One region of the Nostoc sp. DedSLP04 genome, then DNA from elsewhere that is predicted to be linked to it. Evidence: riboswitches for the same ligand, from Rfam matches in the RefSeq annotation. Region 1 holds a riboswitch; each other region holds the start of a gene.
The links. Region 1 has a riboswitch for cobalamin ahead of RMX89_RS33005 (hypothetical protein). Riboswitches for the same ligand answer to the same signal wherever they lie in the genome.
Positions count from the first base shown of each region.

Region 2: another riboswitch for cobalamin. It lies ahead of RMX89_RS23425 (N-acetylmuramoyl-L-alanine amidase); the one in region 1 lies ahead of RMX89_RS33005 (hypothetical protein).
Region 3: another riboswitch for cobalamin. It lies ahead of RMX89_RS21225 (DUF1636 domain-containing protein); the one in region 1 lies ahead of RMX89_RS33005 (hypothetical protein).
Region 4: another riboswitch for cobalamin. It lies ahead of cobG (precorrin-3B synthase); the one in region 1 lies ahead of RMX89_RS33005 (hypothetical protein).

Region 1 covers NZ_JAVRCL010000102.1:6,187-12,351, reverse strand. Annotated here, with positions in the region: gene RMX89_RS33015 (ribonucleoside-diphosphate reductase subunit alpha) at 1-578, opposite strand, end outside; partial or broken gene RMX89_RS33010 (DUF4351 domain-containing protein) at 661-1,627, opposite strand; cobalamin riboswitch at 1,991-2,139, shown strand; gene RMX89_RS33005 (hypothetical protein) at 2,512-2,766, shown strand; gene RMX89_RS33000 (methyltransferase domain-containing protein) at 2,789-3,790, shown strand; gene cobW (cobalamin biosynthesis protein CobW) at 3,906-4,964, shown strand; gene RMX89_RS32990 (hypothetical protein) at 4,948-5,412, shown strand; gene RMX89_RS32985 (class I SAM-dependent DNA methyltransferase) at 5,431-6,165, shown strand, end outside.
Region 2 covers NZ_JAVRCL010000046.1:4,848-11,012, reverse strand. Annotated here, with positions in the region: gene RMX89_RS23465 (formylmethanofuran dehydrogenase subunit E family protein) at 1-118, opposite strand, end outside; gene RMX89_RS23460 (metal-sensitive transcriptional regulator) at 244-552, opposite strand; gene RMX89_RS23455 (energy-coupling factor ABC transporter ATP-binding protein) at 678-1,463, opposite strand; gene cbiQ (cobalt ECF transporter T component CbiQ) at 1,484-2,263, opposite strand; gene RMX89_RS23445 (PDGLE domain-containing protein) at 2,339-2,707, opposite strand; gene cbiM (cobalt transporter CbiM) at 2,738-3,490, opposite strand; gene RMX89_RS23435 (high light inducible protein) at 3,843-4,055, shown strand; gene RMX89_RS23430 (hypothetical protein) at 4,111-4,350, shown strand; cobalamin riboswitch at 4,496-4,649, shown strand; gene RMX89_RS23425 (N-acetylmuramoyl-L-alanine amidase) at 5,128-6,165, shown strand, end outside.
Region 3 covers NZ_JAVRCL010000038.1:3,796-9,960, forward strand. Annotated here, with positions in the region: gene RMX89_RS21215 (PEP-CTERM sorting domain-containing protein) at 1-214, opposite strand, end outside; gene RMX89_RS21220 (cobalt-precorrin-6A reductase) at 304-1,041, opposite strand; gene RMX89_RS21225 (DUF1636 domain-containing protein) at 1,041-1,460, opposite strand; cobalamin riboswitch at 1,482-1,644, opposite strand; gene RMX89_RS21230 (SinI family restriction endonuclease) at 1,837-2,526, shown strand; gene RMX89_RS21235 (DNA cytosine methyltransferase) at 2,530-3,969, opposite strand; gene cobA (uroporphyrinogen-III C-methyltransferase) at 4,120-4,899, opposite strand; gene RMX89_RS21245 (sirohydrochlorin chelatase) at 4,896-5,642, opposite strand; gene RMX89_RS21250 (DUF4359 domain-containing protein) at 5,782-6,165, opposite strand.
Region 4 covers NZ_JAVRCL010000074.1:29,026-35,190, reverse strand. Annotated here, with positions in the region: gene RMX89_RS29900 (metalloregulator ArsR/SmtB family transcription factor) at 1-55, opposite strand, end outside; gene RMX89_RS29895 (precorrin-2 C(20)-methyltransferase) at 137-841, opposite strand; gene RMX89_RS29890 (precorrin-8X methylmutase) at 844-1,470, opposite strand; gene cobG (precorrin-3B synthase) at 1,601-3,337, opposite strand; cobalamin riboswitch at 3,311-3,442, opposite strand; gene RMX89_RS29880 (LLM class flavin-dependent oxidoreductase) at 3,620-4,987, opposite strand; gene ssuD (FMNH2-dependent alkanesulfonate monooxygenase) at 5,177-6,165, opposite strand, start outside.

The DNA of each region.
Region 1 (6,165 bases):
AATCGAAACTCTTGTGTTTCCACGGAGGCAATCAATAACGCACAAGTTAAAAATGCTTCCTGTGGTAGCTCATTCGCCAAAAGATATCGCTTCGTCAGTAATACTGCTCCGGCATAATCATAGTCGGCATCCCAGTCAGGATTGATCCAAGTGTTGGCAATTTCTAATTCTGCGTCCGTGTAGATTAAGATGCGGCGATCGTATTCTCCTGACAAAACTTTGGAATGTACAGTCCGAGCATAATAACCGTACTGATAACCACGGCTAACTGTTATTTCTTTCCACAAACTCCAAATGTGTAATCGCCCTGCTACATAGCGCCAATCAGGTTCTTCAGGACTACACAAATCCAAAGCACAGCGAATTAAATTATCTTGAATTTCTCTTGTGGTAATTCCAGAACGCAATCGGGTTGTCAGATGTGCTTCTAGAGCAATAGAATTTGCTGAAAGTCCGCAACAAGCCCAATTAACCACTGTGCGAATTTTATTAATTTCTAACGCTGTTGTCGAACCATCGCGACAAACAACATAGATATCCGTTGTGGAGTCCTCAAAAAGTGTGGATGAAGCTTGCATACAAGATGTGTTGATGAATTGTAGAAAAATAATTGCAAAAATGAAAAATAATTGTTAACTAGGTTTGGTAAAAAAACATTTTCTATGTTGTTTGATTTGCTGACAACCAGTTAAGTAAATCTTCAATAGCTGTAAAATCCAATAAAGCTTCACCAAGTGATTCTAATTGCTCTAAAGAAAGAGTTTGAATGCGCTCCCGAACCTCTTGAGGTAACTCCCCTACCTGTTTTTGTAGTTGCTGTATTACAAGAGTTTGTCCTTGTTCCTGCTTTCCTTCTTCCTTCCCACGCTCGTAGCCAATGCGTTCGCCTGTGGTAATGTAGCTCATAGTCCGCTCCTGTTCAAATTGCTTAAACTCTTGCCAAAATTCTGCTTCCAAGGCTTTTGGTAAAATCATAACCCAATCAATAAATCGGTATAGGTTACGAATGTCCCTTTCCTGTAATCCTAATTCATACAATCGGCGAATTAAGCTAAATTTCCAAGTTTTACGTTCTCCTGGCTTTTTACTTGTTTGCTGTGTTTTCAAATGCGCCATGACTACGGTTGTAAATGGATTGTCACTGGCTTCTAATTCTGCCCAATTATTTTGATAATCTAATAGCTTGACGATGCCAAATTCAAAGTTAAGCCTGGTATCGGGGTAATTATAACTATATTGATTTGGTCGCCATGTCAGGTCAGTATCGCACAAAATCGCCAAACTAATGGCAGGTTTGGCAAATCTATCAAAAATTCGTAGGTTGTAGGAAAACATTCTTTCTGCAAAAATGTCTTCTGATTTTGCCTGAATTTCTACATGGATTAATAGCCAAATTTCTTTATCCTTGAATTTGCCATACTTTGACTAATTTATCTGCATATCGCCTACCAAGTTCTCCTTCACGAGCTATTTGCTGAAATTCCTTATCGAGAAATTCGTGGGGACGTTCCCAATTAATTAATGCTGCTGTTTGGGGGAAGAAAAATTGCATTCCTTGGGGGAAGTAAGCTTCTAAAATTTCTTTCCACGGACTATCATTATTTGCTCTTTCAAGTTCCTCAGTCATCAGTTGATTGGTAGATGGTGGACTGACAAATAAAAAATTTCGGACTTACGCCCAATTTGCTAACTTTTCTCTTTTTAGGCTTCGCCAACGAGAAAGCGGTTCGGTATGAGTTTCGCGAACGATAAATTAAGCTTTTTAACAATTTTTACGTAAGTCCTGAAAATGGTCTGTGGGACAATGCCAGCGCTATGTCAGCAAACGCTGGCAACCCGAAAAAGTTTGTTAGGTTGAAAAATTTCTATAAGAATTGCCCACTAAAAATCCAGAGCAAGTTTTGGTAAAGAATGAGACTTGCCCCGATTAATGACGAATGCCAGTATAGATCGACCATTGATTTTTATGCAAGCAAATCACAGTTGTGTTAGTATTCAGATGAATCTCGGTTCTAGTGGGGAACAGCCACTAGAGGAAAGGGGGAAAGTCCGGTGTAAATCCGGCGCTGTCCCGCAGCTGTAATCAAGGCTATGCAAGCCTTGTGAGTCAGAATGCCCGCCGAAGGTGACTTATAAATTTTGTACATCTGCGAGGCACAGATAAGTATTTTTATGAAGATTTCTACAACTACTCAGCTTTACGTTCTTATAGCCCCACATATCAAGACGCTACAGATTACGACTTTCTATGAGAGGGTAAGCGATTAATTTCCGATACAAGTTGTGTCTTTATATGCAGCGATCGCTATCAGCCACTCCCGATGAGAGTATCGCTTGAAATATAGTCACAGCAACAAAAAAACTCTGTATTAACTAACAGATAGAAGTTGTTCAAAACAGGTAAGAAATGGCGTGTATGACGTACATACCCCTGTGACAATACTGAACAAATACTTTCCCAATCACGCATAGAAATTGCTAAGTTACTAAATTCTTACTCGGTTAATTATCATGCCGAAATTCTATCTTCACCGAACTGGGAAGATTCCTACTGCTATTCATCCCTTTGTCAAACAAACGGCTCTCCCTCAAGGCAAATACAAGCCCAGTCTACTGCAAGGGAAAATTATTCAAGATGTTCAAAACATTGCAATGTCGATGTATCGGATGATTTATATTGCGATTGCCGACCTTGGGCGGTTAAGATATCGCGCGTCTAATTCGGGACGAGCAGCAATGAGCAAACCGTTAGATCGACTCAAATAGGTGTACAGGAGCGTTCAAAAAAATGTCAACTTTATTATATTTTATAATTGGTTTTTTTGTGCTTTTAGTGATTGGAATTGCGGCTTATCTCCTGACTGCCCGCAAGTATCAATCCTCAACCACAGTCGCCAATTCCTACGATCAATGGACACTTGACGGCATTGTAGAGTTTTATTGGGGGGAACACATTCACCTCGGTCACTACGGTTCGCCACCGCGAAGTAAGGATTTTTTAGCTGCTAAATCTGATTTTGTCCATGAAATGGTGAAATGGGGTGGAATAAAAAAATTACCTCCTGGTACTACTGTCTTAGATGTTGGCTGTGGGATTGGGGGTAGCAGCCGGATTTTAGCGCGGGATTATGGGTTTGCTGTCACAGGGATTACGATTAGCCCACAGCAGGTAAAGCGTGCCCAGGAGTTAACACCCCTTGGGCTAAACGTCCAGTTTGCGGTCGATGATGCAATGGCATTGTCGTTTACAGATGCCAGTTTTGATGTAGTCTGGTCGATTGAAGCAGGCCCCCACATGCCAGATAAAACCGTTTTTGCCAGAGAATTAATGCGGGTGCTAAAGCCTGGTGGAGTGTTGGTTGTAGCTGACTGGAATCAGAGGGATGACCGCCAAAAGCCGCTAAATTTTTGGGAGAAATCAGTAATGCGGCAACTGATCGAGCAGTGGTCTCATCCAGCTTTTTCCAGTATTGAAGGCTTTTCTGAGCTTTTGGCGGGGACAGAATTAGTTGATGGGGAGGTAATTACGGCAGACTGGACTCAAGAAACCCTTCCTTCTTGGTTCGATTCGATTTGGCAAGGAGTGGCTCGACCAGAGGGATTGGTGCGTTTTGGACTGTCTGGTTTTGTCAAGTCTGTGCGCGAAGTACCGACGCTTTTACTAATGCGTTTGGCGTTTGGTGCAGGGTTGTGTCGATTTGGAATGTTCCGCGCTGTGCGGGCAAACTCACGCACAGAATTGATGGACAGAAACTTTGCCAACCAAAATCCCTCAAGCTTGATTAGGTAGTGATCGCAATTAGTGATGAATATTTGGATTTTAACGCTGGCAACATTGCATGATATCTGCGGTTAAAACTTTTTTCTTGCGATCGCAAGATTAATCAACAAACGACACACTTTATATGCAAAAAATTCCCGTCACAGTAATTACAGGATTTCTCGGCGCAGGAAAAACGACGTTAATTCGCCATTTACTGCAAAACAATGAGGGACGACGCATTGCTGTTTTGGTAAATGAATTTGGGGAAATCGGAATTGATGGCGAACTTTTGCGTGATTGCCGAGTTTGTGACGATGAAGAAGATTCCAACAGTAATATTGTTGAACTCACCAACGGTTGTCTGTGCTGTACGGTGCAAGAGGAATTCCTCCCCGCGATGCAAGAATTACTTCAACGACGCGATCGCCTTGACTGTATGTTAATTGAAACCTCTGGACTAGCACTACCAAAACCATTAGTGCAAGCATTTCGCTGGCCGGAGATTCGCACAGGCGCTACAGTGGACAGCGTAATTACTGTGGTGGACTGTGAAGCTTTAGCAACTAATCAATATGTAGGCGATTTAGCAGCCCTCTTAGCACAACGACAAGCCGACTCTAGCCTAGAACACGAAACACCTATTGAGGAACTGTTTGAAGATCAGCTGGCTTGTGCTGATCTAGTATTGCTGACTAAGAGCGATCGCGTTGATGAAAAAACGCAAGTTAGGGTGCAAGAATGGCTAAAGCAGAACTTATCCCCTGGTGTAAAAGTCATTCCTTGTCAGGATGGTAAAATCAGTGGCGATGTGTTGCTTGGTTTCAACGCTGCGGTAGAAGACAACTTAGATAGTCGTCCCAGTCACCACGACAACGAAGCTGAACACGAACATGATGAAGGGATTAATGCAGTACAACTACTTTTAGACCAAGCATTTGAGCCGTCTGTCTTAGTCAAACGCTTGCAAACATTGGTGCAACAGCAAGAAATTTATCGAATTAAGGGATTTGTAGCAGTTCCGAACAAAGCCATGCGTCTAGTATTACAGGGTGTCGGTAATCGATTTGACTATTTTTACGATCGGACTTGGCAACCCCACGAACCCCGTCAAACGCGATTAGTGTTGATTGGACGAGAGCTTGAGCAGGTTCGCATTGAATCATTGGTGTTGGGGGAGGAAGTCAATGCGACCATCCAATAGTGTTTGGCAAGGAAATTTTGGCTACTGGCAAAACAACTTTATCCATAATAATCTCCTGGTAATCGGTTACACAGGATGGAAAGGATTTCAGTCATTTGGGCGGGGAGTTGTTATTTGTGATGTGGATACTAAAGTTACTCACCCTACAAATACAAGTCTTGATATAGTTCCCTTCACCCTGCAATTTCTACCCTCCGATTTGATTGGGTTTTACTTACGTTCGTTTCAAGATTGCGGATTTATATCACAATCAATCTGCTCATCGATGATTTCATCAATTTCCCCCGCGATCGCAACATACAATCCCTATCAAGATATTCTTCTGGTGCTAAAGGCTGAACCTCAGATTGAGGTTAATTTTTTACACCAACTAAAAATTACTCCACCCGATTGCTACGAACAAGTTTGCAAGCGATGGTCAGAATTTAAACCAAGCTTAATGCCCTAATACTTACTTTAGTCCTCAATGCTCAAGCCAAAATCAAGCAATATTCCCAAAGCAACTCGCTACCAAAATGCAGCGATAGATTATTACATGGGACTCACAAATTCCGACTATCTCCATTACGGGTATTGGGAACCACTACCTACTCATGGTGAAGAATTAACTCTAACTCGTCTGCGTGTGGCGCAGGAAAGCTATGCAGCCAAACTTTTGAGTTTTATCCCACAAGGGATAAAAACTGTGCTTGACGTAGGCTGCGGGATTGGTGGTAATGCAGCATATTTGTGCTCACGCGGTTTCAGTGTTGAGGGATTAGCACCCGACGCACTCCAGCAAGAGAGATTTATTCAAAATACCAACGGTCAAGTACCTTTTTACTTAACGAGATTTGAAGATTTTCACAAATCATACTCCTACGACTTAATTCTGTTCAGTGAAAGCAGCCAATATATTGCTGCTCTCGATTTAGCTCAAGGTGCGGCTCGTTTATTAAGTAATGGTGGCTACCTGCTGCTTGCAGACATGATGCGTTTCGATGCCGAATACCAAGAAGGTATTTTTTCTAATTGTCATATCGCCAGTGAGCTTCAAACCGCGTTGATACAGACTGGATTCAAGTTAATTAAGACTGAGGACATCTCCACTCAAGTTGCACCAACGATTGACTTGTGTGTTGATAACTTCCGTACTTTTGGGCTGACTACAGTTAAATATATTGCTGATGTTGTGGCGATCGCACTCCCACCATTATACTCA
Region 2 (6,165 bases), on a different contig from region 1:
GTATGCGCTTTCCGAGAGTGACCCATTCTTCTGGAGTTTGGGCAAGAGCCGGTACAGACTGAACTAAAAAACACAAACAAATTAGTAAGGATATAAGTCGCTCAAGTTTGTTAGGCATCACTATACTTTGCCAAAATAGCTACTATACAACTGTAATCAACTTGAATGAACAATCTCTAAAACCCTAACCATTTGCTAATAGCATCCAATTAGCAATAACTTCACTGCGTAGCAAACCTAAATCTAGGGAAAAAAGCGATCTAACACTGTCTTTAATGCTTCAATCTCAGTTTTAATATCTCCCTCTTGGGTAGTTCGAGCAACGGATTCCTTGAGATATTCATGTAAAATAATTCGACCAACTTGCTGAACTGCTCCTCGAACAGCAGCTATTTGAACCAATACATCCGGACAAGGACGACTGGCTTCAACCATATTCTTGACACCCCGAATATGTCCTTCAATACGGGACAATCGCTTCACCAAATCATTTAGAGATGCTTCACTGTAATTATGCTTTATATTAGATGAGTTTTCTTGATGAGAATCCATATAGCTATTTTTGGTTTTTGATGGGTTTGGAATTGATTAAGTAACAATTTACTACTAGCTGAAATCTAAATTACTGCTAAAAAATCTTGTTGGGTAGCAATTTCATATGACTGATTCAAACAAATTCACGCTCGTGGAGATGGACTGACAGGTGCATGTTCCAGCTGACAGTAAGGGCGGCTATAGCATAATGGTGACTCTAAAGCGTGCCTAACCAAGAACTCTGGATTGCTCATTACTTGTTCAGTTGCGCCATCGTACACAACTTGACCTTGACTGAGAACAACAGTGCGATCGCACAAATCCAAAGCTAAATCTAAATCATGCGTTGCAATCAGTTGTGTCAGAGGTAAACTGTGCAGCAGTTCGATTAATTGACGGCGAGAACGAGGATCTAATTGAGCCGAGGGTTCATCAAATACTAATATCTGCGGGTTCATGGCTAAAACTCCGGCGATCGCAATCCGTTTCTTTTCACCTCCAGATAAATTACCTGTATAGCGTTGCCCATACCATTGGGGATCGATATCAACTGCTGCCATTGCTTGCAGAACTCGCTGTTGTAATTCTTCACCTTGCACACCCATATTCATCGGGCCAAAAGCAACATCTTCCCAAACTGTTGTCATGAATAACTGATTATCAGGATTCTGGAACACCAAGCCGACAAAATTCCGAATGTTTCGCAAATTCTCAACAGTTAATGGCCATTGACCAATCGTTATCTGTCCCGACCCAGGCATGATAATTCCATTGAGATGTAACAGCAAGGTGGATTTTCCCGAACCATTAGCTCCGATTAATGCTACTCGCTCAGTTGCTTTGATAGACAAATTAATATCTCTCAAAGCCTGAGTTCCGTCAGGATAGATATAGCTAAGATTTTGAATTGATATTGGATTATGGTGCATTGAGACAATACGAACAAATATTATTTCCGCCAGTAAATAGCCTGACCTAGTAGTACCAAAATTACAGTCAAACTCAAAGCTACAAAATCTCGCTGTCCCCCTGACGAAACTTTTTCCATCATCGGTGGTACTCCTTGATAACCTCGTGATAGCATCGCCTGATAAACCAGATTTCCCCGGTCATAAGTGCGGATAAACAACGCTCCAATCATGTTACCGACAATTAAACGTATCGAGCGATTGCTGTTCATCAGGTTTCGGGACTCGGCTGCTCGACGCATAGCGTTAAACTCGCCAATTAATATGCTGATATAGCGATACATAGATGCCAGAATTGCTACTAGTAGTGGTGGAGTTCTCAATTCAAGTAGGGCATGAAGCAGCGCCGTTACTGAAGTTGTTAAAGTCAATAAGTTCAGTATCAAAAGTGATAGCAATGCTTTAAGCGTCACACTACCCAAAATAGTCAGCCCCACTGTTGTAATCTGTAGTGGCCCCCAAGACCATAACACCTCGCCACCACCTCGAAATAAAGTACCCAACAGAACAACACCAATAAATGTGAACTCTACTGCCAAGCGTTTGAGCAGTATTGGTAAGGTGACTCGACTTAGCAAGAGTAGGCTGACTAAAGCTAATCCATAAATAGCCCAAGTCCACCAATGCCCATCTGGGGTAAGGACAGTAGCAAATACAAACAACAATGTGCATAGTATCCGGGTACGGGGAGCAAGTTTGTGCCAGGGAGTAGCCTGTTTACTATCGATATCTACTACAAATGCTCCAACGTGCAGCAGCATGATGTTAAGTTCCCACTTAAATCAGTTATCAGTTATCAAGCGTTCCAATCTCCAGCACCCAGTCCCCACTCCCTTTTACTCATCTGAGTCTGAATAGCCATCATGCTCTGTGGAAGGTGAAGTTGAACCGCGCACAACTAGTTTGCCAATCCCCCAAGCTAAACCGAAAGTTGCTAAGGTTCCGATTAAACCAGCTAAGGGAGTGGCGATCGCTTCTGGTACACCTCTGAGGGCATACTCATCAAATATGCCGTAAAAGGGTAACTTCCGAGCTGGCGTATCTTCATGTGCCTTGCTGTCAAATTTGAGGTCTTGTGAAACTCTATCGAGTCCGTCTGGATTTTTGCTAGCCAGTGGTGAAAGGAAAATTGCAATTAGCAGGGCAATACCTAAGCCAGCAATGACAAAGGCACGGTTACGCGATCGCGAGAGGTTGCTACTCATAAGCGTTCACTCCTGATTCAATAAATACCTTTAATACCGAGATAGGGGACGAGAGACAGGTGATTTCGTTTGACGGGGGGGATCGTAAAGTAGCTCAGGTCGAGTCCGCCAGATGAAACTAAGTGCTATTACAGTAATCAGCGCCTCGCCAATGCCAATGAGAACGTGCCAAGAAGCCATCGCGGTAAAAGCTACCGCCAGAGGAACTGTTCCAGAGATAGCAAGTTCCAAGGCACATACAATTGAAGCTACCACTACACTTGTCCAGGCTGCGATCGCCGCTGCAATCACTACTCCAGATAAGCGATCGCGCCCGATAGCAAATCTCACTGTGCGATAGAGATAGTAACCACCAAATGTACCGATTAATCCCATGTTAAAGATGTTGGCTCCTAACACTGTCAGTCCACCATCCTGAAACAGAACGCCCTGGACAATGAACACTGCAACCATCACTAGCGAACCAGCCCACGGCCCTAATAAAGCTCCGGCTAGTGTTCCACCCAAAAGGTGACCAGAAGTGCCCCCTGGAATTGGAAAATTAATCATCTGTGCTGCAAAGATAAATGCTGCACAAACTCCCATTAAAGGTACAGCTCGTTCTTGGTATTCTGCCTGTGCCTGCCTAATAGCTAGTGCAATTAGACCGATGGCAATTATCCAGGTGATAAGGATAACGGGTAGATTCAAAAAGCCATCCGGAATATGCATAGCTAAATGCGGCTGTATTATCCAGTACAGCCAGCCGAAGGACGAAATACCCGTGAACGCTACTGTGTCCATATTTAATAAGTGTCTTTTGCAGCCAGATTATTTAAGGGTCTAATTTTTCAGTAGACCATGTATTTTGGATCAACTTCAATCCGGTAGGGGGGCATATCAAGTGCAGTGCGATGACCTACGGTCGGTCGTAGACCATCGCCTACGGCGGGCGAAGCAGCGCCATCGGAGTAACGGCAGCAACATGAAAAAATGATGCTTACAAACGAACAATAATTGCTTTCTTTTCACAGATACGGTATCTACGACTTAATTTAGTACGGTTCGCCACACTTAATTGTTTTGTCAAGTACTTGCAAATATTATTTACATAACGTTATATTTAGTTACATAAACCAGCGAAGGAAAAAAAGACATGACTAGCAAAGGTTTCACCATCAACGAACTCGGTCAACTTGACAACTTTGCAGTTGAACCAAAGGTTTATGTAGACCAAACTCCAAGAGTTGGCTTTACCGAGTATGCTGAAAAACTCAATGGTCGTTTGGCAATGATTGGTTTTGTCTCACTCATCGCTTTTGAAGTAATCACCGGACACGGCCTGATTGGATGGCTGACTAGCTTGTAGATAATTTTGACTATTCAAAAATTACATTCAAATAGAACATTCAGTGAGGAGAGTTATGAGAACTGATTTTGACTTCCCTAAAAAGGATTTAATTGGCCCCGTTGTTTTTCGACCTGATTTCACCAACTTTGAGAAAATCAATCTCAACCAAGCTTGGTCATTGTTTTTCACCGCAGGTCAAGACGACAAAGTGCTGGGAAAAGAAATTGAATTAGGTAAGTTTTTCACTAACCTTTTAATTGCTGTGGGAGTAACGGGAATCCTTTGGGGAACTTTCTTCAGTAATTTGGGATAAGCAATTGTGTAAGCGTATTCAATTGAATAAATTCACTAGAAGTCTTGGTTATGACAACCAAGACTTCTTTAATGTCATGAAATCTTCAAATAATCGTGACTGTTAACTAAAATTTGCTCTTGTATTATTTTCCTCACCATGCTATATAATGGGTCGATTAGTCGGTTCTAGTGGGGAACAGCCACTAGAGGAAACGGGGAAAGTCCGGTGTGAATCCGGCGCTGTCCCGCAGCTGTAATGAGATTGTGTTCAAACATCCTCTCAAAGTCAGAAGACCCGCCGATGTTAACACACCTAAAAAATCTGCGAGGTACAGATGTTGCAAAATTTTCTCTACTCAGAGTTAAGACTAATATCATCCATCGTTTTTTGTATCTGCGTTAGTAAAAGTCCATAGGTAGTGGATTTTACCAAACAACAATCGCGATATCAAAAGCAAAAATATACAGCTATCAACTATACCTTGCGAAAACTCAGCATGGCTAATGTTTAAATAAAATTTATTTAAGTTGATTCAACTGTAATTAACTCGATTAAAGATTCGAGTGTTTTTGCTAGATTTTTGAATAGTTGTACGCAAAATTTCCAAAAATTTTGTAATGTTTTGAGCAAACAAAATTAGAGAGTGTGAGTAATATTTAAAGCAATTTAGTTGCATTTAAATACCCAGCTAAACGGACACTTAGCAGCAAAGTATTTCTGCTGGGTTACTACTGGTGTGAGTAGAAGTAAATACAAATTGTCTTATGTTATAAAATCGAAACAGGAGAGTACTCTGTGAAAATACACTGGTTGCTACCCAGTACAATATTAAGTATTGCCATACTCACATCTCCCGCACTTGCTGCAAAACTAGAATCTTGGCGATTTGATGGTGTCTCCAAGCAGCTGGAATTTACGACTGATGATGCTGTACAACCCCAGGCACAGTTAATTTTTAATCCCACTCGTTTGGTAATTGATTTACCTGGAACTACTTTAGGAAAACCTAGTTTTACTCAATCTGTAGGTGGTGCAATTCGTGCTATCCGCTTTGGACAATTTGACGAACAAAAGACTCGCATAGTTGTAGAACTGAATTCAGGTTACACTCTCGATCCACAACTTGTAAAATTTACATCAAGAACTGGCAATCAATGGGTAGTACAGTTACTATCGCCAGAACGGGTAGAGACAACATCATCTGCAAGTGGAATTTACAGTGTGGTGACTGATAGAAAAGTTGCACAAACGACATCGCAGACAAATATTATTGAAAATTTACTAGTCACAGGAGATGGATTTTTTATCCGCACTCATGGCAGTAATCATTCACAAATTGAGGTAAATCGCAGCGAGAATCGTAGCGTTATAGATATTAATATTAAAGGTGCAACTTTATCGCCTAGTCTGCAACAACAGCAGTCGATCAACCGATACGGTGTCAACAGCATTCAATTTACTCAACTACAAACTGCAATACCCACCGTCCGCATGACCTTACGCATAGACAAAAATAGTCCTGATTGGCGGGCAACGGTTAGTGGTAGCGACGGTATAGTACTGTTACCTGATAATGGAGTAATCAAGTCACAACAAAGCAATAATCAACCTGACTCAGTTACCCAATTACCTACTTCCCCTTCCACAATTGAGTCTGTAGAATTGGCAAGCAATGGTACACAACTGCTAATTAAAAGCGATCGCAGTTTATCAAATGTCACGAGTAACTGGGATAGACAAACAGCCCTTTACCGAATCGCTATCCCTAATGCTAAACTCGCAGGCAATATTACCGGGCCGACTCTGAATGCAAATAGTCCCGTGTTGAGAGTA
Region 3 (6,165 bases), on a different contig from region 1:
TAATTGTTTCACCATTTCGCGTACCAGTAATTCCAGTAATTGAGTAAAAACCCAAATCGTTTGGGGTGTCATTAGTAGTGAAAGTACCATTCGCCTCTATGCCAGTACCAGAATAATTCCAACTCCAACTTAAAGCAGAAGCAGCTGGCATTGTCCCGAAAACTAATCCAGATGTGGTGGCGAGGGCTATGGCAGATAAAGCTAGATTTTTCATGGAAGTCGTTACTGCGATCGCGGATCTTGTAGGAGGTTCCCGTGTATTATACGGAAGGAAAGATAGTATTATCAATCTTGGCTATTTCCTCAGCAGCGATCTAATAACCACGCCAAAGCGGCATCAACATTATTAACCTGCTCCCCTGGCGGTATCGCTGGACGATTCACCATCACAACCTTCACGCCCAGTTCTCGCGCGGCAATAATCTTGGGCTTTGTGGCATCGCCACCGCTATTTTTGCTGACGATGGTATCAATGTTATTTTCAATCAGAATTTTTCTTTCATTATTGAGGGTAAAAGGGCCGCGATCGCACAATACCATCCCCGGCGGTACTAAAGCATCTTCGCCAGGAGGGTCAATCATCCGCATCAAAAACCAAATTTTCTCCAAATGAGCAAAAGCGGCGAGTTCCTGTCTACCAACTGTCAAAAATACCCGCTGTGCCTGATTTTGCAGCGCGGTTGCTGCGGCTGCAACGCTGTCAACTTCAATCCAGCGATCGCCACTTTCTTTTTCCCAAGGCGGACGGATTAACATCAAACGGGGTACTGCAACTTCCGTTGCCGCATCTGCCGCATTGAAGGAAATCTGACTAGCGAAAGGATGGGTTGCATCAATTAATAAGTCGATTTGCATGACTCGCAGATAGCTAGCCAATCCAGCCGCACCCCCGAAGCCTCCAACCCGTAAATCGCCCAGTGGTACTGACGGTTCGCGGGTACGGCCAGCTAAAGAGGTGATTACTTCTAACCCTTGGATAGTCGCAACTTTGGCAGCTAGTTCTGCTGCATCGCCCGTCCCACCCAGAATCAAAACGCGCATCATTTAGATAACGGTGGAATCTTTGCTAAAATCCCCTTTTTCAGAGCTTCTGGACGCTCTGACCAAGGCAGCAAACCATCTGCTTTAGCATAGTATTGACTAGCACATTCCAGTACCGCAGAGGCACTGCCATCAACAGCTAAATCACCAAATAAATATGTTAATTTGCCTTTGGCACTAAAGGCGACTACACAAGAACGATTACAAGCACTCATGCATTCAACTTCTTGAATTGGGAATCGATCTCGTAACTCCCAATCTTGTGCCAACTGCTGAAGTTGGTGTAGAAGTTTTTCACCACCACTTTCACCTAAGCGTTTTCCATTTTGCCAAACACTGGCACAGGTTTTGCAAACAAATAAAGTATGTTCAACAACATCCAAGGGATTAGTTGGGGAAATATTTACAGTAGTAGTCATCTGTACCTCGCAGATATGTGAAACTAATAAATCGATTTCGGCGGGCATCCTGACTCACTCAACTTGAGATTTTCTTTAATCTCAAATTGGTTCACAGTTGCGGGACAGTGCCGGATTTGCACCGAACTTTCCCCGTTACCTCTGGTAGCTGACTCCCACCAGAACCGAACAACCTTATCGATCGTACACTAAAGTTATCGGAGAATACGAAACAATAGGCTTTTTGTCAACCATCAAACTGGACGGCAACCAGATAAAATACTGTGCATCTTTACTACTTGTCCAATAACTGCGATCGCAGGCGCACTATAATCCAGTTTGCTCTACCTCAACTGTATTGAAATTGACCGATAGCCTTTAATAATTTCAGGAACCTATGTCGGAATTTATATTTAATTCAGCAGAAATTGCAAAGAAGGCAATGGATAGTGTTGATCCATCACTTAGCGATAAATTTACAATGGTCATACGATTTCTTTCGGATAACCCTGCTGCGGCTTCACCGCGAAAAGGTAAAAATCAGCCTATCGTCGGGACAGAAGAATATATTATTGCCAGTGCTACAAATTTCAAAACAGGTCGTGACCCAAGAACACCCTTGCCACCTAGTACAATACCGGATGAAATGGTAAGTATCATCCTGAATAAGTATTTTGAAGTTCCGTATGAGGAATTGGGAAAAGCTGAAGAATTGCACCGTCTATCAATGGGGGCAGAGAACATTGTAGGGGATTTGCTAGAAAGGTACGTTGCGACAGTTATTGAACCGCATGGATGGATATGGTGTTCTGGTTCTATAGTTAAAGCAGTTGATTTTATATATTTTGATAACAAAAATGTCTGGCAATCGCTACAAGTAAAAAATAGAGATAATACTGAAAACTCTTCTTCTGCCGCTATCCGTAAGGGAACCCCAATTAAAAAATGGTTCCGAACTTTTTCTAAAAAAAAGGGGGACAACTGGGCTAAATTCCCCTCATTGGAAGGAAAAGAAGAGCTTTCAGAAGAAGGCTTCAGATCGTATGTTGAAAAATACCTTGCTGCTTTAAGAGAGATAAAGTCCTAACTCTTATACAGTATATGCTGTTGCTGTAAAAAGCGAACTTTGGATCGGTTTTATCTCTTCTAACGACTCACTAATTTTAGCTTCCCATAAAACATCATCGTTACCTTTATAACGTGAAAATGGGAAGTTCAAAGGGGGATGTTTTATCTTACCACTCATGTGTGCAAGGATCGCTTTGCCTATTGCTTCTCCAAAACCGACAGGTACAGCATTCCCTATCTGCCGATATTGCTCGATGAGGGAACCACATACGACCCAACTATCTGGAAATTGCTGAATACGTTTATATTCCTGAATACTTAACGGGCGCAGATGTTCTGGGTGACAGATATCCGTTGCTGGCATGGCTGGAGATGTCACTAAAGTACAGCTTGGTCTATCCCATGACAAGCGTCTAAAGAAACCAGTTTTCCCTCCACCTGAGTAATAGGATTTACCTAATGCTTCTTTCTGCAATTCTTCAGGTAGATGTTTCCAGTATTGACCCTCTTTTAACATTCTGTAATACTTTAGCCTCCCTTCTGGGAAATCGATATACTCTGCCTCACTTTGGCTTAAATCTGCAATAGATTCACGTAGGGTTATCCACCGATCAAGACCAAAATCACCACTTTCTGAATGTGTGGGGTATAAATAAGGAACTTTTTTCTTTCCACGATGGCAGATCATGACCACTCTTTCCCTAATTTGGGGGACACCATAATTTGCCGTGTTGTATAAGTTAAAACTGATACTGTAACCACCTTTACGAAGTTCATTCACAATATATTTCAAAGCACCACCTGGCATTTCTTCTCTGGATAAGGGAACACAGCCGCTTCCTCTTTCTGAGTGAGGGCGGTGCAGTAATGGTGCTGAAAGAAAACCTCTTACATTCTCGATGACGGCGTATTTTGGGCTTATTTCTAAGATAAGTTCAATGTATTTTAAGAATATATTGCCCCTCTCATCTTTGAAACCACGCCTTGCCCCTGCTGTGGAAAAAGCTTGGCAGGGTGGCCCGCCTAACATAATATCTACATCTTCTTTGGCTAGTTTGGCACGATCCAGGATATCCTGAGCAGTGTAAGACGCTATATTCCCCAAAAGTGCAATATCTGGCTTGTTTGCAACTATGGTCTGTCGGCAGTGCTTATCCACCTCACACGCAAGGGAAATTTCGATACCTGCTTTCTCAAAACCAAGATCCAGTCCCATAGCGCCTGAGAAAAAAGAAATGGCTTTAACTGCTTGGTGATGGTTTTCCTTGCTCGTCCTATCTACAGGATAATTTCCCTTGATCCGGTTAATGTAATCTTCAACTGCCTCTGGCTCCATAACCCACACTTTCCCTACCTGCTGTCCCTTGATATCCCCACTACGCAATAGAGTACGAACCCTTTGCTCAGAAATACCTATTTTTGAAGCTGCTTCCTTTGTGGACAAATAGGGAGAGTTTTTCATTTCGCACTCGAAACTTTTTTTATACCATTGTCATCATTATTAAGCGGTTATGTCAACCGCTATTAAGTATAGAGATAAGTATTTGCACCGACCGTTTGCGAGAATGATTTTATGTGCAGGTCAAATGTTGGACAACCTTCAAACCAACCATCAAACTGGACGACAATTAGACAAAATACTGTGCATATTTACTACTTGTCCAATGACTGCGATCGCAGGCGCACCAAATCCAGTTTCCTCTACTTGCGTGACTATTGTTTCTAATGTTCCAATCAATTCTTCTTGTTCTGGGCGCGTACCCCAGCGCACCAAAGCAATCGGCGTTTCTAAATTCAACCCAGCCGTAATTAATTCTTCCACAATATAAGGCAGATTGTGAATTCCCATATAAATTACAATGGTTTCGGAACCGTGAGCGATCGCACTCCAATTTACTTGCGGTCTATACTTACCCGCCGCTTCATGACCAGTTACAAATGTCACCGATGAACTATATAGCCGATGCGTCAAAGGAATACCTGCATAAGCTGCTGCTGCAATTCCCGAAGTGATACCTGGCACAACTTCCGTTGATATTCCAGCTTTGACTAATTCTTCCATCTCTTCGCCACCGCGACCAAAGATAAAGGGATCGCCACCCTTGAGCCGCACTACAATTGCACTATCCTGCGCTTTATCAATCAGCAATTGAGTTGTTTCTGACTGCAACAACGAATGTCTCCCAGCACGTTTACCAGCATTAATTTGCTCGGCTTGGGGATTAATCATTGCCAAAATTGCCGGACTCACCAAGGCATCGTAGATGACTACATCTGCACATTCCAACAAACCTTTTGCCTTCAAGGTAATTAGTCCTGGATCTCCTGGCCCTGCACCGACTAAATAAACCTTTCCTAAATACTTGTTTTTTTGTGTCATTGTGCGGTTCATCTATCTATTAAATCCCAAATTAGCTCGGCTAATTCTGCACTTGCTCCCAGTGGCTCTGCCAATTGGAAATTCACCGCAGAAAATTGTAATTTTAGTTCCTCTATTGAGGTGGCGATCGCATCGGTTATTCCACCAGCGAATAAAAAGTATGGCAGAATTGCAATTTCCCGATAACCAGCATCCACCAATTCTTTCACCCGTGATTCTAAACTAGGAGGCCCAGCCCAATAAGCAGTCACGGCTGGCAAACTCGCCGCCATTGCTTCCACAGTTTCTTTAGAACCTGGGCGACGGCTACCATGAGCTAAGAGAATCCATGCTTCTGCTTTCATAGCAGCTATTTGTTTTGCCAGCAATTTCTCTAAATTAGGGTGAGAGCCTAAATATGGTTGCAATTCAATGATGATATCTTGACCAGCAGCCTGTTGGGCGAGTGCTACTTCGGCAGGAATATCTGTCATCACATGGACTCCCGGCAGTAGAAATAGCGGTACAATTTTGAGACAATTTTCATTTTGAGACAGTGGGCAATCGCCAAAAGCGCTTTTAGCAAATTGTTGAATCTGCTCGTGCAAAGGCTGAGGATTCATTTCTAAAGCAGCGATGCCAACCAAATGTTCGCTATTTACTGAGTTATGGTTTTTTGACAATTTGTGACACACCAGCCTAGCTAGTTGTTGCATAGCAATTTCTGGGCGCGGGTCGCGGCTTCCGTGAGATAGTAGTAGATAGGCAGATGACATCGGTAATTGAATTCTTAGTTACTATTTTTATTTAAGATTAAGCCGGGGATAATAAGTACTCTGGTAATTATTGAAACTATTATTAATTATTAAATAGAAGTATTCTTAACCACTTTTATATTCTCCCCTACTCCTTCTCTTATTGTTCTTCGGCAGTGTAAGTATAAAATTGATCGAAAGCTCCTACCGTTTCAAATTTGTACGAAGGTATCCAAGAGTTTATTTTTAAATCTGTACGGTAAATGCTAAAAATCACGAAATCTTGCCTTTCTGTGGTCTTGGCAATAATTTCTTGGATTTGTGGGTTAGCCGAGTCAACTAACTTATCGCAATTAAAACGGATTAAATTTTCAAGAATATTCGTAGTTTTATTACATACATCGGTTTTTAAGTATTTTGTCAGCCGTTGAACTGCATATTCTTCATATTCAACTTGACTGGGATTGGTTTTCGCCATTGTCACACCCAAGGCGGCAAGTCCTACTGCTGCTCCAGTATACGCGATGATGGTCAATGGTTTCAT
Region 4 (6,165 bases), on a different contig from region 1:
GGGCATGAAAGCCAGCAGCGATCGTATCAGGAGTGAAGGTGCTATTAGAAGCCATCAACTTTTATTGAAGTATTTCTTTATGGTCAAGTCTTAATCATCAGTTAAAGAATACCTTAACTAAAAAGAAAAGGTCAGTCTATAGTCGATTCTTGGTGGGAATCACAATCATTGAGAAATAGGGTACCTCGGCTGGATCGACTTCATCTAGGGGGATGATACGTTGCTGTGATGTTGATGCCCGCTCAATATATCTTGCTCGTGACGCTAGCCCTAATTTATGCAGGATATCTCGTACTTTGGTAAAGTGACGACCTAGTTTCATAATTGCGGCGGCATCAGTCATTAGCAGATGTGTAGTCAGTTCTTCTGCTGGCAACGGGGCGGGTAAGACTGTGAGAATATCATTGTAGTAGGTGAAAGGTACACCCAAGGCTACCGGACAAGTCATCAGCGAGGAAACTCCGGGGACAACTTCTGTTTCGTATTGGTCGCATAACCGCGTGAACAGGTACATAAATGAACCATAGAAAAATGGATCGCCCTCGCACAGTACCACGACATCTCGACCTGCTGCTAGATGCTCGGCAATTGGTTCAATTTCCTGGTCATAAATAGATTTTGCCTTTTCTGGTTCCAAAGCGCGGGGGAGGTGAAATAGTACCTCGATTTGATTGCCAGGAAGATACTGCGCCACGATCGCTCTAGCGATACTTTCTTTATCTGTGGCTGATTGATAAGCTACTACAGGAGCCGCACGTAGTAACCGCAGCGCTTTGAGGGTCAATAGTTCGGGATCGCCCGGGCCGACACCAATTCCATAAAGACGACCTTTAGGTTGCATATTCATTCTTCCTCCGTTGCCAGGGCGTTAACTGCTGCTGCCGCGATCGCACTTCCACCGCGCCGACCGTGTAAGGTTAAAAATGGTACATTCCTGCTATCTGCTGCCAGTGCGGCTTTTGATTCGGCTGCACCGACAAAGCCCACTGGAAAGCCCAAGATAATCGCAGGTTTGGGCACTCCTGCATCGAGTATTTCTAACAGTCGGAACAGGGCTGTGGGCGCATTCCCAATTGCAATTACTGAGCCTTCCAGGTGCGATCGCCATAATTCTATAGCTGCCGCCGACCTTGTAGTACCCATACGCTGGGAAAGTTCTGGCACTTCTGGCTCGTTGAGGGTACAGATAACTTGATTGTTTGCAGACAACCGCCGTCTGGTAACGCCATCAGCAACCATTCGGCAATCGCACAGTATTGGCGCTCCTGCGGCCAGTGCTGCTCTTGCGGATTGCACTGCTGTTGGTGAATATCCCAAGTCTGTGACAATATCCGTCATTCCACAGGCATGAATTAGACGCACAGCAACTTTTGCTACATCTGGTGGCAGCACATCTAGGTTCGCTTCTGACCGAATGATTGCGAAGGAATTACGGTAAATTTCGTTGGCATCTCGGATATAGTCGGGCATTCAATTTGGGATTTTAGATTTTAAATTTTGGATTGATTTGTTAGTTAGTATAGATACTTCTTTTTTAATAGAAGAATACCTAATTTAATTAACCGCAGAGAACACAGAGTCAGAGAAAGGGAGGAATCAATCATCTGTATTTATCTGTGGTTCCATTTTCTAAATATTTATTAAATAACTGCTGTAATTGTGCTATTGGATATCGATTAGCAAATTCTCCAAAGGACTCATCAGAATTTAGGCGTTGAATTTTATATACATATAGCATCCGCTCTATTAATGTAGGTAATTCAGCAAAATTTACATATTGATATAGTTCGCGTCCGAATTTCTGATTGCTGTCACCAACATAAACGTGATAGCCTTCCACAGTTCTATTTTCAGCTTCAATGCTGACACCGAGGAGAGTGATATCACTTTTGCTGTGCTGGGCACAAGATTTTTCGCAGCCAGTGAAGTGGATATTAACTGGATAATCGAGAGTAACGCGAGTTTTAAGATACTCTGCCAATGCCAACGCATGACTTTTAGTGTCTGTGGCAGAAGCGGCGCAACCTTTTTTTCCTGAACAGGCAACTAATCCGCCCTTGATATTGGTTGCAGAGCAATCTAATCCTAATAAAGCAATTTCACTTTGGACATCAGCAACCCATCGTTGAGGAATATCTGTCAGGAGCAAATTTTGCCAAGGGGTTAGCCTGAGAGTTCCACTACCGTATTTTGCTGCTAAATCTGCTAAACCGCGTATCTGTCTACTTTCCAATCGCCCAAGGGGCAAGACAACACCAATGTAAAATAAGCCTTGCTGACGTTGGGGATGAATGCCAATATGCTGATATTTTTCTTCTTTGCCTTCCTCTACAGTGTACACACACATCGAATTACCCCCCTTAATCCCCCCGTGTATTGGGGGGAAACTAGAAATACAGTTACCTCCCCTTTCCAAGGGGAGGGTTAGGGAGGGGTAAAACTTAGGCTTAAACTCAGATGAGTGAACTGTTTCAGACTTGTGTGTACACCGTAGCTTGCCTTGCTGGGGGAATAAATCTTTTCTTATTTCACTGTACAAAAAAGAAAAAGGTAAACGCTGCTCAACTTCTTGGAGATAATTTTCACAACCCAAAGTATTCAATAACTCTCTCAAACGTAGCCGCCGCTTACTCGTAGTATGACTATAAGCTAGATAGACATCCGCTAAAGCTGCTAAGACGGGCAAACAGTCTTCTGGTGATAACAAAATTCCCGTATCGCTGGGCGGTTGACCCTTCTCACCAACACTGAGATAGAGACGAAAGTAAACATTATCGTTAAGTAAGACAGCTACAAAGGCGATATCATTCAAGCGATCGCACACCTGAATTATCCCACCACCATCCAAGCAAACGCTAAATTTTGCCGACAGTCCCGAAAGCGCCGGATGTGCAGCAATATAATCATCCCAACCTTGGACAAAAGGGCGAGTGTCGATTAATTCTTGGGGATCGATACCAGCAGTTGGACTGGTCATAATATTGCGGATTTGGTCTACAACAGTATTGTCAGAACCCAATCCCATATTTTGTAGATATTTCAGAACCTCAGCATTTATCCCGGTGCGGATTTCACGAACTTGTAGGTTAGCTCGATTAGTCACATCTAGATAGCCGCCACCGTGCTGTTCTGCTATATCTGCGATCGCACGGCACTGCTGACTACTAATAATTCCACCTGGTATTCTAACGCGAGATAATATACCATCTGCGGCAGGAGTAGCATAAAACAAGCCAGGACAAGTGGCAAATCTAGAAACCAAACTTAGAACTCCTTCCCCGTGCAACGCAGGGAGTAGACGGTGAGTGTGTCTTGAGGACATCCTGAGAGTTGGCATTCTGACTTGGGTCATCCCATCACAGCTGCGGCACAGTCCCGGAATTTCACCGGAGTTTCCCAACTCTCAGCTTTAGTAATTTAGACTTTGTTGAGGTTATAGATATCAACCAGACATCATCCAGATAATTATCTTACATTACTATGGTGATAAATTTTAACTGAGCTGATCCACTACCGATCGAAAGATATAGTTCTTGAAGCTAATCTATAAATTGAATTTAGTTATGGCTCAGGCAGGAATGCTTGAGCCTTTTTGCTGCAAAACTTGCTTTAGAAAAAGTTAGGCGATCGCCGCTTCACGAGTAGCAACTTTGCTAAACTGATTTACCGGACGAGGTAAACCAAGATTTTCGCGCAGGGTTCCTGCTTCATACTCTGTACGGAACAGACCGCGACGTTGCAATTCAGGAATTACCAAGTCTACAAACTCATCCAATCCTCCGGGCAACCAGGGCGGCATAATATTAAAGCCATCTGCCCCACCATTGACAAACCAATCTTCTAGCTGATCGGCAATTTGTTCTGGTGTGCCTAAAATCTGACGATGCCCACGCGCTCCAGCTATCGACAAATACAGCTGTCGAATCGTTAAATTCTCTCTGTTAGCTAGGTCAATCAGAAGTTGCTGACGGCTTTTACCCCCGTTAGTCTCTGGTAGCTCCGGCAACGGCCCGTCCAATGGATAGCCAGATAGGTCAAATCCACCGATCATTGAGCCAAGCAAATTTAAGCCGACCACCGGATCGATCAACTCCTGAATTCGATCGAATTTGTCCTTAGCTTCTTGCTCAGTTTTGCCGATAACTGGGAATACACCTGGCATAATCTTAAGATGGTCAGGTGAGCGCCCGTATTGAGCCAGTCTCCCCTTCACATCTGTATAAAATGCCTGAGCTTCTGCCAAGGTCTGTTGGGCAGTGAAAATTACCTCCGCCGTTTGTGCAGCTAGCTCCTTACCATCCTCGGAAGATCCAGCTTGAATGATCACCGGATAACCTTGGATGGGACGCGCCACATTCAGCGGGCCGCGTACTGAAAAATGCTCGCCTTTGTGGTTGGGAACGTGCAGTTTATTTGGATCGAAGTAAATACCCGATTCCTTATCATGTAAGAAGGCGTCGTCCTCCCAACTATCCCAGAGTTTCGTGACTACATCCACAAACTCTTTGGCACGCTGATAACGTAGGGTATGCTCCATGTGCTTTTCCCGATTGAAATTCAACGCTTCAGCTTCGGTAGCAGAAGTTACGAGATTCCAACCGGCACGGCCACCACTGAGATAATCTAATGATGCAAATTTGCGGGCGAGGTGATAAGGCTCGTTGTAGGTGGTCGATACTGTGGCCGTCAAACCGATGTTTTCCGTTACTACAGATAAAGCCGACAACAGGGTAAGAGGTTCAAAGTGGACGAGTTTGCCATTCCGGCTCAAAAGGTCGGCGCTTTGATTGCGATCGCGCACAGCCACACCATCTGCAAAGAAGATCATGTCAAATTTGCCGCGTTCTGCCGTCTGTGCCAGCTTTTTATAATGCTGAAAGTTCAAACCAGCATTAGCTTGGGCTTCGGGGTGTCGCCATGACGCTACGTGATGACCAGTGCTGGGCAAGAATGCACCTAATCTAAGTTGAGGTTTTTTCGTACTCATGCTTTTTTTTGTAAAATCGTTGTGTTTTTAAATGCAGAGGCACGCAAAGTTAAGCCAGTGCGTTGCGCGGGTTCCCCGCGTTGTAGCAACTGGCGTAGCGCAGAGGAACGCAGAGTTTTGCCGAATTTATGCAATGTTGTACTAGGGTGTTATGAGTTAAATCACGTTAGTTTTTGGATTTTGAATTGCTTACACTGGCTGGGGTTTGAGTAAATCTGTTTTGGTAACAAATTCACTGAATGTACTTGCAACCTGCTGCGGTAATGCGATCGCTGGAGTTTGTAACGGCAACCTGGGAAATAATAATTCTGCAACTCGATAAGCTTCTTCGAGATGGGGATACCCTGAGAAAACAAAGGTATCAATTCCTAAATCGGCATATTCTAGCATTCGCGCTGCAACTGTGTCTGGATCTCCTACCAAGGCAGTCCCAGCACCTCCACGCACTAAGCCAACACCTGCCCATAAGTTGGGGCTAATTTCTAGGTTTTTGCGATTACCTTTATGCAGTTGGGCCATACGGCGTTGTCCTTCTGATTCCGACTCAGCAAACCGCCGATGTGCGGCTGCTATGGTTTCATCATCGACATACTGAATCAGTTCATTAGCCGCATCCCAAGCTTTTTGCGTAGTTTCCCTGACTATGACGTGCATCCGAATCCCAAAGCGGACTGTTCTACCTTGTTCTGCTGCTAATCGCCGTACTTTTGTAATCTTTTCGGCAACTCGATCTGGTGGTTCACCCCAAGTTAAATATACATCAATATGTTTTGCTGCAACTTGGAGCGCCGCATCTGAAGAACCGCCAAAATATAAGGTGGGATAAGGCTTTTGTACGGGAGGAAATTGGAGTTTTGCGCCTTGAACTTGCAAATGGCGACCACTATAGGTTAGTTCTTCACCTTGCATCAGCGATCGCCAAATTGTCAAAAACTCATCTGTAAGTTCATAACGCTGATCGTGATCTAAGAAAATCCCATCTTTTGCAAGTTCTTTTGTGTCGCCGCCAGTAACAACATTCAGAATAATTCGACCATTAGAAATCTGGTCAAAAGTCGCAGCCATTCTAACTGCTAAAGAAGGCGACATAATTGCCGGACGAAATGCTACAAGAAACCGCAAGCGTTCCGTAACTGAAATTAATGAAGTAGCGACAATCCAAGTATCTTGTTTTTGTC